One region of the Rhizobium centroccidentale genome, then DNA from elsewhere that is predicted to be linked to it. Evidence: predicted binding sites of a transcription regulator. Region 1 holds the regulator's gene; each other region holds the start of a gene.

Region 1 (4,293 bases):
AAGCTCGACGGCTTCATGTGCACCGGTCGACGCACCCGACGGAACCGCCGCGCGGCCCAAGCTGCCATCTTCGAGGTAGACATCGACTTCGACAGTCGGATTGCCACGGCTGTCGAGAATCTCGCGGGCGATAATGTCGGTGATTGCGGTCATGATAGCTTCCTGCTCGCTGGTTTATAAATCGATTTAAATGGTCTTAATCGAAGGCGCGGAAATTACAATGGCGATCCGCGCCGCGATTTGGCACTCCTTCAGGCCCCTAACGCAAATTCATGTCAGCCTGTTGAATGCCGGCTACATTTCAGGCCTTAGCGATGGCGTCGAAGGCCAACAGCTTCTCCAGAAGCTGCGGCATGTCCTTCAGATAGACCATGTTCGGGCCGTCGGACGGTGCATTGTCCGGGTCCTCATGTGTCTCGACGAAGAGACCGGCAACGCCGACGGCAACGGCCGCGCGCGCCAGCGTCTCGACAAATCGGCGATCGCCGCCGGTCGAACCGCCCTGTCCGCCTGGCTGCTGCACGGAATGGGTAGCATCGAAGATGACGGGCGCGCCCATCGCCGCCATGAGCGGCAGCGCGCGCATATCCGAGACCAACGTATTATAGCCGAAGGAGGCGCCGCGCTCGCACAGAAGGATGTTCGGATTGCCGCTCTCGTTCAGCTTGGCAAGCACGTTCTTCATGTCCCACGGCGCCAGGAACTGGCCTTTCTTGACGTTGACCACGCGACCGGTCTTGGCGGCGGCGACCAGAAGATCGGTCTGACGCGACAGGAAAGCCGGGATCTGCAGGATATCGACCGTCTTGGCGACGATGGCGCACTGCTCCTCCGTATGAATATCGGTCAAGACCGGGAAGCCATATTCCTTCTTTAGGTCTTCAAAGACTTCCAGCGCCTTTTCCAGGCCGATGCCGCGTTTGCCTAATAGCGATGTGCGATTGGCCTTGTCGAAGGATGACTTGTAGACGAGGCCGATACCGAGCTTGCCGCAGAGGTCCTTCAGCACGCCAGCAACCATGAACGCGTGGTCGCGGCTTTCCATCTGGCAGGGGCCGGCAATCAGCGAGAGCTTCGCGCTGTTGGAAAAGAGGACCTTGGAGGCTCCTTCGCCGACGGTCACTTCGGAATTCGTGCTCATACTATCTCCTCGAAGGCGAACAACGCGCCCTCACCGGGCGCCAGTCTTGCCAATATACGATTGTTCTTACGCGTATAGGTGACGCCGTTAGCAGTGAAATGCGACGATGTCACGGAAAGATCGCGCGTTTTGAAAAGGATTGCCCGCGCCCTGAGGCCCGGATCATTCGTGCGAATAGGCAGATCATAGAACGCCTCCATGCCTTCCGGCGTCAAAATCTCCAGATCAGCATTGGCGGCCCTGATCGTCAGACCAAAGGAATGCTCTATAATACGCGGCCCACCGACAACCTCCTCGATGAAGCCGCGATAGGCTGCCGGCTTCAGCGCGCAAAGCGCTACCCGCGCGATACCAGTCACGCCGTTCTCGTGACGCTCGAGCACGCTGCGGTCGGCCGGCAACGGATTGATGCGCTGACAGCAGAAAGCGAGAAAATCCGGCGCGCGCAGATCGGCGCCGAAGGCTAAACGAAAGCCGGCGGTGGTTTCCGTGCCGTCCGGCATCTTCATCGGACGGGAGAAATCCAGCATTCGTCCCGCCGAAATCGCCGTTGCTTTGAAACGCTCGTCATCCGCCACCGCATCATCCGTACCGAATACCACGGCCGAGAAGCCATCCTCCGCCACCCGGAAACGATAAGCCTGGTCGCGCGCTACGAAAACATTGCCATCCACGATGCTCTTCTCGTATTGCTCCGGAGATGCGACGCCCAGAGGTTCGAGATAGGTTTTATCGGCAAAGAAGACGCAGGCATTCTGCGTGCCAAAGGGATGGCGCGCATCCGGAGCTACCGTGAAACCGAGCTTGCCGAGGCGTTCGCGCGCCAGAGCGATGTTGACGGTCGGCAGCACGAGATGATCCAGCGGATGCGGAGACGAAATCATGGCTTCTCCTGTTTGCTTGCGAAAGCAGATTTGCGCTCATCCCCCGCGCAATTCAAGATGGAAGCATGGAACACCCGCAGCACACGACATGGACCGAAGGCAATCTCGCAAACATGATTGCTGATTCTCTCCCATAGCCGACTTATGCAGCAATGCGGCACATTCATCCAAATCTTCGGCGCACTGGCTGCATTCCAAAGCCCTGGAAGCGAGAAAAGCGGCATTTCTCATATTTTTCCATGGGTTAACGCAGATATGAGGCCCCGATGTTCCGAGCCGATCCATTCGCAAGCGATAATTATTTAACTGACCCCATAAGGCTTTACCGAAATTTAAGCACTTGCGGAACACATATGGAACATATAGTGTCCGTTCTGGATTTGTTTCACAGCTTTTCTTGATTCTGGGGTTCCAAGACGATGTTGACGCGCAAGCAGCAGGAACTGCTTCTCTTCATTCACGAACGCATGAAGGAATCCGGTGTTCCGCCGTCCTTCGACGAGATGAAGGATGCACTGGATCTGGCATCCAAATCCGGTATCCATCGTCTGATCACGGCGCTGGAGGAGCGCGGCTTTATCCGCCGGCTGCCGAACAGGGCCAGGGCCCTTGAAGTCATCAAGCTCCCGGATGCCTATAATCCCAGCCTTCAGCAGCGTCGCGGCTTTTCACCGAGCGTCATCGAAGGCAGCCTCGGCAAGCCACAGCCCGTTGCCCCGCCCGCTCCGTCGAAGGTGGCAAATGACGATCACAATGGCTCCGCGTCGGTGCCTGTGATGGGTCGCATCGCAGCCGGCGTTCCGATCTCGGCCATCCAGAACAATACGCACGACATTACCGTTCCCGCCGATATGCTCGGCTCCGGCGAACATTATGCGCTTGAAGTTCGAGGGGATTCGATGATCGACGCCGGAATTTTCGACGGCGATACGGTCATTATCCGCAATTCGACCACGGCCAATCCCGGCGATATCGTCGTTGCACTCGTCGACGATGAAGAAGCTACTTTGAAGCGCTTCCGTCGCAAGGGTGCCTCGATCGCGCTGGAAGCCGCGAACCCAGCCTATGAAACCCGCATCTTCGGGCCGGACCGCGTCAAGGTTCAGGGCAAGCTCGTTGGCCTTATTCGTCGCTATCACTGACCGGTGAATTATCGACGACGGGTGACGTCTTCGCAATTGGTGTGTCGAATTTGCCGGTGCGCCAATCATAAGTTCGATGCATGGTCCATGGCCGTTGCGGGTTTTCGAATGCGGCTGATATAACGGGCTTGTCTGCGGCAAGTGCCATTTCGATAGAGCCGGTTTTGCGCAATGTCGCACCGGTTATGAGCATTGCTCCGGAACGGCAATGGTCCAGCCGCAGCCGGATTGGTGTCACGATAATGTTCCCGGTGTCGCAAGCCGTCGGCAAATAGGCTGCGTTCTCGATGGTGACCAGTATCGTGCCGTTTTCAAGCATGGCCACACACCATGCTCCCTTCTGACAGGCAAAGCTGCCTTGCATGGCGCGGTCCAAAGCTTCGTCCATTGCGATACGGACCGCCTTCTGCTCCTCGTTACTTAGTCGCTTATGCCGATCCGTCTTGCTGATCTGCGGAAGTCGGCTATCGGTCGGAAGCATGGTCGGCGGTTGATGTTCGGCCGCGACGAGCGCTTTCTGCCATTGCTCGAAGATGAAGGCCTGCGGTCTCTCGCGATTGGTGGCGAGGATATCGTCCTGGCGCAGGGCAACGAGAATGCCATCTTCCGAGATCATCAGATCCGGCTTCGGTACGCCGGAGCCGAACGCGGCCACGCCGACAGATGACAGCAGCAGCAACAGGCCCAGATGGCGAAGCCGGGTCCGCAGCATGCTCATGATCAGGAAGCCAGCGATGAAAGTGGGCATCAGCCAGCCGGGCTGGCGTCCGAAGGTAATATCGCCTCCCCACCCCGCCACCGTTTTCGCAATGACGATCACAAGCTCCAATCCCTCACCGGTGACTTTCCAGAACGGTCCATCGATTCCGAAAGGCATCAGCAGCATCGCCATCATACCGAAGGGCATGACGATGAAAGAGACGACGGGCATGGCCGCCAGGTTGGCAGCAAGTCCATATGTCGCCAACCGGTGAAAGTGCTCGATCGAGAAAATGGCCGTCGATGCACCGCCGATGAACGATGTCGACATCACGCCTCCAAAGAAGCGCGTGACGAACATTAGCGGACTTAACAGACGGATGCGCGCCAGGATGTTTTCGCGATGCCGCCGTCGTTTCCAGAGCGA
Region 2 (4,293 bases), on a different contig from region 1:
CCTTCTTCGAAGGCTCGCTGCGTCTCATTATCGCGAAACCTTGAGGAGAGTGCCGTGAGAGACGAATTGCGCATACTAAAGTCCCTGGCCGGGCCGTTTCCGTCATTCGAGGCGGATCTGACACCCGACAATCCGCGAGACCTGTTTTCCGACTGGCTGCGCGATGCCATCGAGGCTGATATCAAGGAACCGCATGCCATGGTGCTTTCCACGGTCGACGAGGATGGCGTACCGGATGCTCGCGTTCTCATTCTGAAGAACCTCGACCAGCGTGGCTGGCACTTCGCAACAACAGGCAGCGGGCCGAAAGGCCGGCAGATTGCCGCCAATCCCTCTGTGTCACTCACCTTCTACTGGCCGCAGCTCGGGCGGCAGGTGCGGCTGCGCGGCATGGCGTTTCAGGCCGAGGCGCATGAGCGGTATGCCGATTTCCGTGCACGTGCGCCGGGCGCCAAGGCCGTCGCCCTGACCGAGCGGCAGAGCGAGCTTCTGGGTTCATCGCAGGAGCTCGACGACGCATTGGCACTGCAGCATCGGCGGTTGCGGGACGAGCCCGACCTTGTCGCTGCAAATTGGGCGCTTTTCATCGTCATGCCGCATGAGGTCGAATTCTGGCAGGGCGATGCCGAGCGTAGTCACCATCGCTTGCGATACCGGCGTGGAAAGGCGGGCTGGCTGAAGGAGCGGCTCTGGCCGTGATGATTTTTCGCTTTGATGGCCGCAGTTGTCCGTTTCCGTTGCTTTGGGCGGAAAGATTAGACCGCCATTGTGACCGCTGAGGATCAGCATCCCTCAGATGCCGAGATCGAGTTGGGGCTGTAAGCTCCCATCGCCGGCCTCTTCGTTCGTCAAAGACGAAAGCGTGATGCCGAGCAGCCGGATCGGCCGCGCAAACGGATGGACGGTTGCCAGAAGCGCCGACGCTGTCTCGAGAACAGCGCCAGCGTCTGCGACCGGCAGCGAGCTTGTCCGACTGCGTGTCGCCTGGGTGAAGTCCGAATATTTGATCTTCACGGTCACCGTCTTGGCGCTGAAACCGCCTGTTTCGCAGTAGCGCCAGACCTTCTGCGCTAAGGGCCGCAGCTCCGCCGTCGCCAGCTCGAGATCGTCGATATCCTCGGCGAACGTATCCTCTGCGCCAATGGATTTGCGGATACGGTCGGGCTTCACCTGGCGTTCGTCGATGCCGCGGGCAATGCCGTAGAAATAGGGGCCTGCCTTTCCGAAATGCTCCTGCAGGAAGGCGAGGGATTTCGATTTCAGATCCAGCCCGGTTTCGATCCCGTATTTGTGCATGCGCTCGGCGGTCGCCGGCCCGACGCCGTGGAACTTCTTGACGGGAAGCGTTTCGACGAAGGCCGGCCCGTTCTTTGGCGTAATGACAGCCTGGCCGTTGGGCTTGTTGAGGTCGCTTGCCATTTTGGCGAGGAATTTGTTGTAGGAAATGCCGGCCGAAGCATTGAGGCCGGTGACCTGCTTGATCTTGGTCCGGATCTCCAGCGCGATCTCGGTGGCGATTTCCATGCCCTTGTTGTTCTGGGTGACGTCGAGATAGGCCTCGTCGAGCGACAGCGGCTCGATCATCGACGTATATTCGGCAAAGATCTCGCGGATCTGCTGCGACACTGCCCTGTAGACATCGAAGCGCGGCGGCACGAAAATCAGATTCGGACATTTGCGTTTTGCCGTGACCGACGGCATCGCCGAGTGAACGCCGAAGGCGCGGGCCTCGTAGCTTGCGGCCGCCACGACGCCGCGTGCAGCTGACCCGCCGACCGCAAGCGGCTTGCCGCGCAGCTCGGGATTGTCCCGCTGTTCGACCGACGCATAGAACGCATCCATATCCACATGGATGATCTTTCGGACGGGGGTTGCGTTGGCGTCATTCATGGCGATCTCGGTCATCATGCTGCAGGTTCAAGCATGGGCCCTTCAATTGCAGAATCCGAAACAAATACAGAACATATCATCGCTTATCACGATATCAAACCGGCTCCGTTGCCGTGCCGGAAAGACGCAGGCAAATCTCTCCGCGGCAGTCATTTGCAAGTGCCACCTTGAGATGCCTTCGAGGCTTCTTATTTCTTGTCCGTCCCCCAATACGGAGCCTCACAATGGGCCAAATCGCAACCGAATCCCTTTCCAACCTGCTGATGGAAATCCTTCCGCCCGAGCATGACGAGGAATCTCGATCTAACGGAACCGCGTGCCTATGCTGCCAAAAGCAGCGATCTGCACGAAAGATGGATGAGGACGGCTGCGGCATATGTGACGAATGCCTGGCGCCATGACGGACGGCGCGCTGTCGGACTTCGAAGCTGCGCTTGCAAAGCTGTCCGACGGCTATTCGGAGGGGCGTTTTCGAGGTCGCCCCTGGGGTGTCACGGTCAAGCGATCGGCTGACGGTAAGCGAGTTTGGCTCTATGGCGAGGAGCTCGGCGGGACCGATATCGTCAGCTTCAATCTCTATGTCCTCTCCGGAGCAAGCCTCACCCTCAAGCCCTGCGAAATGTCCGCGTCGAAGGTCGTGGATTTCGTTTTGGGCTTCATGCCAGCTCAAACGCAGCCGGTATAGGCCCGCTTTGCTTCAGCGGGTGGAGAGCGGCGGCGGAGGCGGCTGCGTGGTTGAGCCGGGACCGAGCGAGCGCTGGACCATCACGGTATCGGCCCAGCGGCCGTAGCGATAGGCAACGGCTGGCAGAAGGCCGACGCGAACGAAGCCGAAGCGCTCGTGCAAGGCGAGAGAGGCTGCGTTGTCGGCGTCGATATAGCCGATCATCTGCCGGAAGCCGGCCGCCGCGCAGGCGTCGATCAGTCCGCGCATCAGCAGGCTCCCGACACCCTGGCCGACATGGTCGTGATGCACATAGATCGAATGCTTGACGGTGTAGCGATAGGCCGGGCGCTTGCGAAACAGCACTACATAGGCATAGCCGACAACCTTCTCACCCTCGATCGCAACGACATGCGGGAAGCGTTTGTCCTTCAGATTCTTGCGCCGTTCGCGCAGATCATCCGGCTGCGGCGTGTCGCTATCATCAACCCCGGCCTCGACGCCGCGATGAATATGGCGGCGATAGATTGCCAGCATGGCATCGACGTCGCTCTCCCGGGACGGGCGAACGATGATTGTTTTATCCTGCTTCATGACCAATCCGAATTTTCCAGCCTATTCCGCGACGACGTAGGTATAGAGCCGGATTTTGCCGGATGCATCAATCTCGCGATAGAGCCCCTGGATCTCCACCTCGAAACCGGGGAAGGTGTTGAAGCAGGTTTCAAACATCTTGAGATAATCGATCATGGGCTTTGCCTGCTCTGTCAGGCGCTCGCCCGGCACGATGGTCGCGATCCCCGGAGGATAGACGACGAAGGGTGTCGTCGCGATGCGGCCGGCAATGGCGTCGATCGGCAGATAGTCGACATCGTTGCGCACAAGGCAGCGCGCAGCATCGTGCGGCGACATGGCGATCGGCGGCAGGTGTTCGGCGGAAAACTGTTTTGTCTGCAGGGCGCTCACATCGGCCTGGCGGAAGAAATTGTGCATTTCAGCGCAAAGATCGCGCAGGCGCACGCCTGCATAGCGGCCGGGACGGCGGCGATAGAATTCCGGAATTGCCTCTTCCAGCAGCGCATTGTCGTCATGAAGCTTTTTGAAGGCGACAAGGCCGCTGATCAAAGTGCCGGCCTTGCTGGCCTCGACACCGGGTGTCAGAAGGAACAGCAGCGAATTGAGGTCGTTCTTTTCCGCGACGATACGGTTTTCGCGCAGATATTGTGCGACTACGGGTGCCGGTATGCCGTGTTCGGTATATTTCCCCGTCCGACGATCAAAACCCGGCGTGAGCAAGGTCAGCTTGTTCGGGTCCGTCATGGCAAAGCCCGGCTCCATGTCGGAAAAGCCGTGCCATGCCGCGTCGGGCGTCAGGTGCCAGAAGGCGGGATTGGTGGCGAGCTGGTCGGTCGCGACGCTTTCCCACGGCACGTCATGCACGGCGCCTGGGCTCGACACATCCGGGATCGCGACCCGATCCGGCACGAAAGGCTCGAAGAACCAGCGGCGCTCGGGACGATGTTCTTTCTCCTCGAATTCGCGGCGCACGGCGCGGATTTTCTTGCGCAGTTCGATACCGAGACGGATCGTGTCGTCCCAGAGCACTTCGCCCGAGCGGCCCTTCATCATCTGCGCGCCGACGTCGAGCGAGGCGAAGAGCGGATAGAAGGGTGAGGTCGAAGCGTGCTGCATGAAGCTTTCGTTGAAGCGCCGGTGCTCTACGCGGCGCTTCTGGCCGG
Region 3 (4,293 bases), on a different contig from region 1:
GGAAATCCATCGCAAGACGACGGCCGAGGAAATCTGGAACGACACCGAAGGCAAGGTCGATATCTTCGTTTCCGGTATCGGCACCGGCGGCACGATCACCGGTGTCGGCCAGGTGCTGAAGGCACGCAAGCCCGATATCAAGGTCATCGCCGTCGAGCCGGCGGATTCGCCCGTTCTTTCCGGCGGCAATCCCGGCCCGCACAAGATCCAGGGCATCGGCGCCGGCTTCGCACCAAAAGTCCTCGATACGCATGTCTATGACGAGGTAGTGACCGTCAGCAATGACGAGGCGTTCCAGCAAGCCCGGCTCGTTGCCAAGCTCGAAGGCGTGCCGGTCGGCATCTCATCCGGCGCCGCCCTGACGGCGGCCATCAAAATCGGCCAGCGTCCCGAAAACGAAGGCAAGACCATCGTCGTCATCATCCCGTCCTTCGCCGAGCGTTATCTCTCGACTGCGCTGTTCGAAGGACTTGGCGGCTGAGTTAACGGCAGCAATTGATTGGGAAAGGGGTGCTGCGGCACCCCTTTTTTCATTTGGGCAGGCTGAAGACGATCACGCGCTGCGAGAGTCCCGAATTTTCAAGCATGCGCGGTCAGCCGCTCTCCGGCGATACGATAGGAGATGGCTTCGGCGAGGTGGATGCGCCCGACCGTTGGCTTGTCGTCGAGGTCGGCAAGCGTGCGCGCCACCTTGAGGATGCGATGGTAGCCACGGGCGGAGAATTTCATCTTTTCGGCCGCATCGCGCAGCAATTGCAGGCCGGCGGCATCCGGCTCGGCGATGGTTTCGATCATCGCCGTCGAGCAGCGGGCATTAGTGCTGACATCCCTCATGCCGGCCCGCTCGAAACGCTCCCGCTGCCGTTCACGGGCGCGGGCGACGCGGAGTGCGACATCGGCACTGCTCTCTGAGGCTGTCGGCCGGATGAGGTCGGCGGCGGAGACTGCCGGCACGTCGATGCGGATATCGATACGATCGAGCAATGGACCGGAAATGCGGCCCTGATAGTCGCTGGCGCAACGCGGCCCGCGGGCGCAGGTGTGGCCCGGTTCACCGGCCATGCCGCAGCGGCACGGGTTCATTGCTGCCACGAGCTGGATGCCGGCCGGATAGGAGACACGGTGGTTTGCTCTCGCAATGACGCACTCCCCGGTTTCGAGCGGCTGGCGCAACGCATCGAGCGCCTGCGGCGAAAATTCCGGCAGTTCGTCGAGGAAGAGAATGCCGTGATGGGCGAGCGAGACTTCGCCGGGCCGAGCGCGCATGCCGCCGCCGACGAGCGCAGCCATGGTGGCCGAGTGATGCGGCGCGCGATACGGGCGCCGATCGGAGAGCTTGCCGCCGGAAAGCTGGCCGGCGATCGAATGGATCATCGACACCTCCAGCAGCTCGTTCGTCGACAAGGGCGGCAGGATCGACGGCAGACGCGAGGCGAGCATCGACTTGCCGGAACCCGGCGGCCCGACGAATAGCAGATTGTGGCCGCCGGCGGCCGCCACTTCCAGCGCGCGCTTGGCGCTCTCCTGCCCCTTGATATCCGCAAGGTCGGGTAGATTGGCGGCATTGGCACGGACTGACGGCTCTGGCCGTGACAGAACCTGCGTGCCGCGGAAATGATTGGCGAGCGCGATCAGGCTGCGCGGCGCCAGAATATCGATCTCCTTGCCGGCCCAGGCGGCTTCCGACCCGCTTTCGGCCGGGCAGATCAGCCCCTTGCCCATGGCGTTGGCGGCGATTGCCGCCGGAAGCGCACCGGCAACGGGCGCGATCGTGCCATCCAGATTGAGTTCGCCGATAACGGTGTAGGACGACAGGGCATCGGCTGGGATCGCGCCGAGCGCCGCCATCAGCCCAAGCGCGATTGCAAGATCGAAATGACTGCCCTCCTTGGGCAGATCGGCCGGCGCGAGATTGACCGTGACCTTCTTTGGCGGCAGGGCGAGACCGGAGGCGTGCAATGCCGCCTGAACCCGCTCCCGACTCTCGGCCACGGCCTTGTCCGGCAGGCCGACGATGTGCATCAGCACCTTGCCCGGCGCGATCATCACCTGCACTTCGACGGGTACGCCCTCAATGCCCTGAAACGCAACCGTACTGACGCGCGCTACCATGCTTATCCCCTGTCGCCAAACCCGTTTGCCGTTACGTGCCCCGATCCGCAAACTACGGGTTGCAATCTGGCACAAGACAAGGAATGAAACAAGAACAATAAACGAACAAAAGCTTCGCCCGATTATGTCGAAATCATCGACATCCTGGGTGAATATGATCGTTCAGCTGAAAGCGTGGCGGAAACTGCCGATCAGGCCCGCTTGGCTTCGATCGCATCCCAGAGCAGGCTGGCAATATCGGCGCCGCCGAAGCGCTTGACTTCGCGGATGCCGGTCGGCGACGTCACGTTGATCTCGGTCATATAGTCGCCGATGACATCGATGCCGACGAGCAGGAAGCCGCGCTCCTTCAGGGCCGGTCCGATGCGGGCGCAGATTTCCTTTTCGCGCGCCGTCAGCTCGGTGGCTTCGGCGCGGCCGCCGACATGCATGTTGGAGCGGGCATCATGTTCGGCCGGCACGCGGTTGATCGCGCCGACAGCCTCGCCATCGACAAGGATGATGCGCTTATCGCCCTTGCGCACATCGGGCAGATATTGCTGGGCAATGAAGGGCTCGCGGAAGAGCTGGCCGAACATTTCCAGCAGCGACGAGAGATTGCGGTCGTCGCGGGTCGAGTGGAAGACGCCGGCGCCGCCATTGCCATAGAGCGGCTTCAGGATGATGTCGCCCATCTCATCGCGGAAACGGCGGATTTCAGCCGGATCGCGCGTGATCAGCGTCTTCGGCATGAGATCGGCAAATTCAGTGACGAAAATCTTTTCCGGCGAATTGCGCACCCAGGCCGGGTCGTTGACAACGAGCGTCTTCGGGTGGATGCGCTCGAGCAGATGCGTCGAGGTGATATAGGCCATGTCGAAGGGCGGGTCCTGGCGTAGCAACACCACGTCCATGGTGGAGAGATCGACGCGCTCCGGCTCGCCGAGCTCGAAGTGATCGCCTTTGACGTCGCGCAGGATCATCGGCTCGACGGAGGCATAGACCTTGCCGTCGCGCATGCTCAGCCGCTCCGGCGTATAGTGGAAGAGCTTATAGCCCCGGTTCTGCGCCTCGAGGCTCATGGCGAAGGTGGAGTCACCCGCAATGTTGATGCTTTTCACATGGTCCATCTGGACCGCAACATTCTTGATACCAGCCATAGTCAACCCTCGCTCGAATTTGCGGACAGATGTAGGTCGGCCCGCATGCAAACGCAACGGCTATTCAATGGCTTCTCTCAAGTGGCCCGCTTAGGCAGCAAGGCCTTGTGCGCCGCCCTGACGGACAAAGTTGCGCAGGCGATAAGCCATGGTCAGAGGCTTCGGGAACGGCTTGCGCAGAAAGGCGACCTTGCGCAGGTAGCGATCGATGCGCCATGTCGCCCAGGTACCGCCGGCAAAATAAGCGACATCGCCGGCGCTAAGTGTCCGCTCGACGCCGTCTTCCGTGGTGATATGTACCTCGCCTTCGAGGATCATTACGGTTTCATCCCAGCCGAAATACCAGCGGAACTCGCCCGCGGTGCAATCCCACAGCGCCGTCATTGCGGCATCGTCCTGCCCGCGCGAATGCTCGGCGATGCGGGCGACCGGATTACCGGACAAAACCCAGGAGGGTTCGATCGGCGACGGCTTCATTTCCATTTCGTTGCTGGCGCCTGCCACAAAGCTCTTCGACTGTGGCATCGCGAGGACGATCGGCGCCGCACGGGTGGCAAAGGCCGCCATGCTCGCCAACATCAGTTTCAAGACCATGCAATCCCCCAAAATTCCATGTGCGTCTGCGATCTCATTCGCATGGAAGGGGTAACGGCAGGGTTCACGAAACCGCGCGCATTTTAACGATTGCAGCGATCAGGCGGAAAAACCTTCGATTGTGCAGACGACCATATCGTGGTCGGAGAGCGGCTTGCCTTCTCCGTTGAGGGAGGAAACAAGATGGCTTTCGCCGATCTTCAAGCCGCGGGTAATGAACCAGTCGAGCTTCATGGCGCGATCGGGAAAGCGGGTGATCAGGCTCGGGCGCGTGCTGGTCTGGTCGAGCGGCCCGCCATGGCATTCGAAACCACGGCCCTCGGCCATGGCGAAGAGCGTATCGGTCGAATAATCGCCGCCGGTGTGATTGCCGGTGTTGAGATCGCCGCCGATCAGGATCGGCAGGCCGGGCGCGAAGGCCTCGACTTCATCGATCAATGCTGCCAGC
Region 4 (4,293 bases), on a different contig from region 1:
GATGGTTTGCCAAATGTCCGCATGGTTCTTCTGAAAGGTTTCGATAGCGACGGATTCGTATTCTATACAAATTTCGAGAGCCAGAAAGGCCAAGAAATTCTTTCCCAGAAGAAAGCGGCCATGTGCTTCCACTGGAAGTCGCTGCGTCGCCAGGTGCGTTTGCGTGGCCTGGTTGAAGTGGTGAGCGATAAGGAAGCCGACGAGTATTATAAGACAAGGCCTCGCGGCAGCCGTATCGGGGCATGGGCCTCAAAGCAGTCGCGACCGCTGGAAGGCCGCTTCGCGTTGGAAAAGGCCGTTGCCGAATATACCGCCCGTTACGCGATAGGCGATATTCCGCGCCCACCTTACTGGTCCGGATTCCGCATCCGACCGCTGTCGATCGAATTTTGGCACGACCGCCAGTTTCGCCTGCACGATCGTATCGAATTTCGTCGCGATATGCCTGAAGGCGCCTGGCAAAAGGTGCGGATGTATCCGTAAACCTTATGCCGGCTCTCGGCGCCCCATCAGCCGCATGGGGATGCCGGATGCAAGTGCCGACGCATAGCGGGGTTTCTGGTAATGGCCGTTCAGCGATAGCCGCCGCAGCAATAGCGGCGAGTTGCCGTTTGCTGCGGTGATTGTGCCGGGGCGCGTGGTGACGCCGACGGAAAAGCCGAGCTCTGCCGCAAGCCGGCCCTCGCGCGGCGAGACGGCCTCGTTCGTGCCATAGGGGTAGGCGATTGTGGTTGGCCGCTTTCCGGTGATGTCGGCGACATAATCGGCCGAGAGTGCAATTTCTGCGACGGCCTCTGCCTCGGGGAGCCTTGCCAATGCCCGATGGCTCACCGTATGAGCGCCGAGGGAGGCAAGGGGATGGCGGGCGAGCTGCCGCAATTCGTTCCGATCCATGATCGATGCACGGACGATGTCGAGCGGCTCCAGGCCGTGACCCCGCGCAAGCTCATCGATCCGGCTGACGGCTTCGCTTTCCTCATGATTGTGGACAAAGGCGGCGAAGCGGGCAAATGCGGCATGCTTGTGGCTGTTCTTGCCGAGTGGCAGGAACTCGTCTCCCGACCCGAAATCGAATGTCAGACGCTCAAGCCGGCCAAGCAGTTCGGCCAGCGTTTCCCACCATATGCTATGGGTCCGCTCCGAAAGCCCCTGCGCGACGAAGACGGTGAAGGGCACATCGTGGCGCGCGAAGATTGGCAGGGCGTGATCGAGATTGTCCCGGTTGCCGTCGTCGAGCGTAAAGGCGACGAAGGGTGGCGTGCCGGCAGCGCCTTTTGCTCGTGATGGAAGAGCGTCGAGTGCGATGAACTCGTAACCGTCCTGTTTCAGCCGTGCGATCGCCTGATCGAGAAAGTCGGGCGAGACCTCCAGATGCGCATTGGGCGTAAAACGGCGGGGGAGGGCAGGGCGGACGTGATGAAGGGTGAATATCGTGCCGAGGCCTGCAACATCGCGCATCAGCCCCGCACCTTTCAAGATTGCGGCAGCCTCAAGCCCGCTTGAGATCATCGTGCGCTTGATGCGGACCTTGATGCCCTGTTCCATGCGGCTCGACCCGGTTGACCAATGTCAACGCTGTAGCGCATCCCCGTTAAACCTTACTGAATCTTTGTCATAATTTCCAATGCGTTAATGGTTATTTTACCAGGAAAGGCAAAATAGAAGATCTATCGAGGCTGTTGCCTCAATATCGCACCGGTATCAGGCTTTTTGTCGCAAAATCATACAGGGATTGATGCGGTGTGTTGGCATTCTTTCGGTTGGGGACAATTATGAAACGACTTTTGATGGCTTTGTCTGCGGCCGTCTTGCTGCTGAGCGCTCCCGTGGCGAGCTTCGCTGGCAGCGCCTATTTCATCATGGATGCAAAGACCGGCAAGGTGCTGACATCGAGTAATGCGGATGACCTCAACCATCCGGCATCGCTGACCAAGATGATGACCTTGTATATGACCTTCGAGGCGATCAGCCGCGGCAAGCTGGGCTGGAATACCAGGATCCCGGTCTCGCGTTTCGCCGCCGCCAAGCCGCCGACCAAGCTCGGCTTGAAGCCCGGCGGTACGGTGACCGTCCGCGAAGCCGTCGATGGCATGATCATCAAGTCTGCAAACGACGCCGCAACCGCCATGGCGGAAGCGCTTGGCGGCAGCGAAAGCGGCTTTGCGCGGATGATGACGCAGAAGGCGCGCGAACTCGGCATGCGCCGCACTACCTTCCTGAATGCCTCGGGCCTTCCGAACATGCAGCAGTGGACGACAGCACGAGATATGTCGACGCTCGCCGTCGCGCTCATCAACAACTATCCCCAGGAATACCGGCTCTTCTCGCAGACGAGCTTTAACTACCGCGGCCATTACGTGCGCGGGCACAACAACCTGATGTATCGCTATGAAGGCATGGACGGCATCAAGACCGGCTATACCAATGCCTCTGGCTTCAATCTCGTCAGCGCCGTGCGCCAGGGCAATCGCCGCGTGATCGGCGTCGTCATGGGCGGCGCCACCGCGCGTGGCCGCGATGCGATGATGGCGTCGTTGCTGGATCGCTATGTGCCCAAGGCAGCCCCCGTCGCAACATCACGTCTGATGGCGAGCGTCGGCGGCGGCAAGATGGCCAAGCAGGTTGAAGTGGCGTCTGCATCGGACGATGTTGCCGTGGATGTCGATACGCAGACCACCGCAGCCACCCCGCGCAAACGCGCTGAGGTCGTTCCGATGGCATTCGCTGCCGCCTCGAACGTTACCGTGCCGATGGATCGACCGGCTGCGATGGATGAGATCTTGGTCGACAATAAGCAGACGGCAACCGCCAGCAAGCCGATGGTATCCGGAAGCTGGCAGGTGCAGATCGCGGCGACACCAACCGCCCAGGCTGCCAAGGATCTTCTCTCGGAAGCGAAGTCCAAGGCCGGCAATGCGCTCGCCAATGCCTCGCCCTATACCGAGGCCGTCGGCAAGGGAGCCAGCACGGTCTACCGCGCCCGCTTCACCGGCTTTGCAAGCCGCGATGATGCGAATTCCGCCTGCTCGGCGTTGAAGCGTAAGGACTTCGATTGCATGCTGCTGCCAAGCAAGGGCTGAGTATAAACCCAATTGTATAAAGTCGAGCCGGCGGAGCAATCTCCGCCGGCTCGACTTTTTTGCCGGAATCGTTCATTGATGTTGAGAACATAAGAGGAACGATTTCGATGCTGAAAGATCTGATGACGCAATTCGAAAGGGCGTCGGCGAGTTACGCCGCTGACAACGGCATGGAACGCGACGACGATTGGTTCGTCCTGAAACTCCAGGAAGAAATGGGCGAGTTGGTCCAGATCTGGAATAGGATTACTGGCCGTGGACGCCGCAAGGGCATGAGCGACGCGGATCTCGCGACGGCGCTTGCCGATGAAACGGCCGATGTGCTCGGCCATATTCTTCTATTCGCGCATCGCAACGGCCTCGATCTGCCGGCCGCCGTCGAGCGCAAGTGGCTCTTTCGCCCTCAGGCGTAGCAGGCCGGGGCGGCTAGGCCTTGGTGCCGCCCACCGTGATCTGGTCCATGCGCAGATGCGGCTGACCAACGCCGACGGGAACCCATTGGCCGGCTTTGCCGCAATTGCCGATACCGGTATCGAGCTTCATGTCGTTGCCGATCATCGAAACGCGCTTCATCGCGTCCGGGCCGTTGCCGATCAGCATGGCGCCCTTGATCGGCGCGCCGACCTTGCCGTCCTCGATGAGGTAGGCTTCGGTGCAGCCGAAGACGAACTTGCCTGAGGTGATATCCACCTGGCCGCCGCCGAAGGAAACGGCGTAGATGCCCTTTTTCACCGAGGCGATGATCTCTTCCGGCGTTTTGTCGCCTCCAAGCATATAGGTGTTGGTCATGCGCGGCATCGGGGTATGCGCATAGCCCTGGCGGCGGCCGTTGCCGGTCGCCTTCATGCCCATCAGCCGCGCATTCTGCCGGTCCTGCATGTAGCCGACCAGTTTTCCGTTCTCGATCAGCACGTTGTAGGCCGAAGGCGTGCCTTCGTCGTCGACCGTAATGGAGCCTCGGCGGTTCTCGATCGTCCCGTCATCGACGACGGTGACGCCGGGTGCGGCAACCATCTGACCCAGCAGGCCGGCGAAAGCCGATGTCTTCTTGCGGTTGAAATCGCCTTCCAGCCCGTGGCCGACGGCTTCGTGCAGCATGACGCCCGGCCAGCCGGAACCGAGCACGACGTCCATCGTACCGGCAGGCGCTTCGATCGCTTCCAGGTTGACCAGTGCCTGTCGCAGCGCCTCGTCGGCGCCGTGGTGCCAATTG

Evidence for each region. The regulator LexA, encoded in region 1, represses DNA repair genes until DNA is damaged. The targets are predictions, from matches to a motif close to TGTTCNNNNTGTGTTCNG.
Region 2: a site for LexA is predicted at 1,947-1,964, ahead of dinB (DNA polymerase IV). Genes of this name have one in related genera too.
Region 3: a site for LexA is predicted at 2,203-2,220, ahead of PH562_RS21115 (YifB family Mg chelatase-like AAA ATPase). Genes of this name have one in related genera too.
Region 4: a site for LexA is predicted at 3,164-3,181, ahead of PH562_RS24350 (nucleoside triphosphate pyrophosphohydrolase family protein). Genes of this name have one in related genera too.

The regions. Positions count from the first base shown of each region.
Region 1 is NZ_JAQJCG010000005.1:128,591-132,883, forward strand. Features, by position in the region: gene eno (phosphopyruvate hydratase) at 1-153, opposite strand, end outside; gene kdsA (3-deoxy-8-phosphooctulonate synthase) at 302-1,141, opposite strand; gene PH562_RS09085 (VOC family protein) at 1,138-2,025, opposite strand; gene lexA (transcriptional repressor LexA) at 2,445-3,167, shown strand; gene PH562_RS09095 (ComEC/Rec2 family competence protein) at 3,148-4,293, opposite strand, start outside.
Region 2 is NZ_JAQJCG010000033.1:17,256-21,548, forward strand. Features, by position in the region: gene PH562_RS28760 (class I SAM-dependent methyltransferase) at 1-44, shown strand, start outside; gene PH562_RS28765 (pyridoxine/pyridoxamine 5'-phosphate oxidase) at 55-699, shown strand; gene dinB (DNA polymerase IV) at 793-1,908, opposite strand; gene PH562_RS28775 (hypothetical protein) at 2,276-2,575, shown strand; gene PH562_RS28780 (GNAT family N-acetyltransferase) at 2,588-3,148, opposite strand; gene PH562_RS28785 (Orn/Lys/Arg family decarboxylase) at 3,170-4,293, opposite strand, start outside.
Region 3 is NZ_JAQJCG010000017.1:36,068-40,360, reverse strand. Features, by position in the region: gene cysK (cysteine synthase A) at 1-481, shown strand, start outside; gene PH562_RS21115 (YifB family Mg chelatase-like AAA ATPase) at 580-2,112, opposite strand; gene gshB (glutathione synthase) at 2,304-3,251, opposite strand; gene PH562_RS21105 (cupin domain-containing protein) at 3,342-3,845, opposite strand; gene PH562_RS21100 (endonuclease/exonuclease/phosphatase family protein) at 3,945-4,293, opposite strand, start outside.
Region 4 is NZ_JAQJCG010000022.1:53,852-58,144, reverse strand. Features, by position in the region: gene pdxH (pyridoxamine 5'-phosphate oxidase) at 1-483, shown strand, start outside; gene PH562_RS24360 (polysaccharide deacetylase family protein) at 487-1,545, opposite strand; gene PH562_RS24355 (D-alanyl-D-alanine carboxypeptidase family protein) at 1,773-3,080, shown strand; gene PH562_RS24350 (nucleoside triphosphate pyrophosphohydrolase family protein) at 3,188-3,493, shown strand; gene tldD (metalloprotease TldD) at 3,507-4,293, opposite strand, start outside.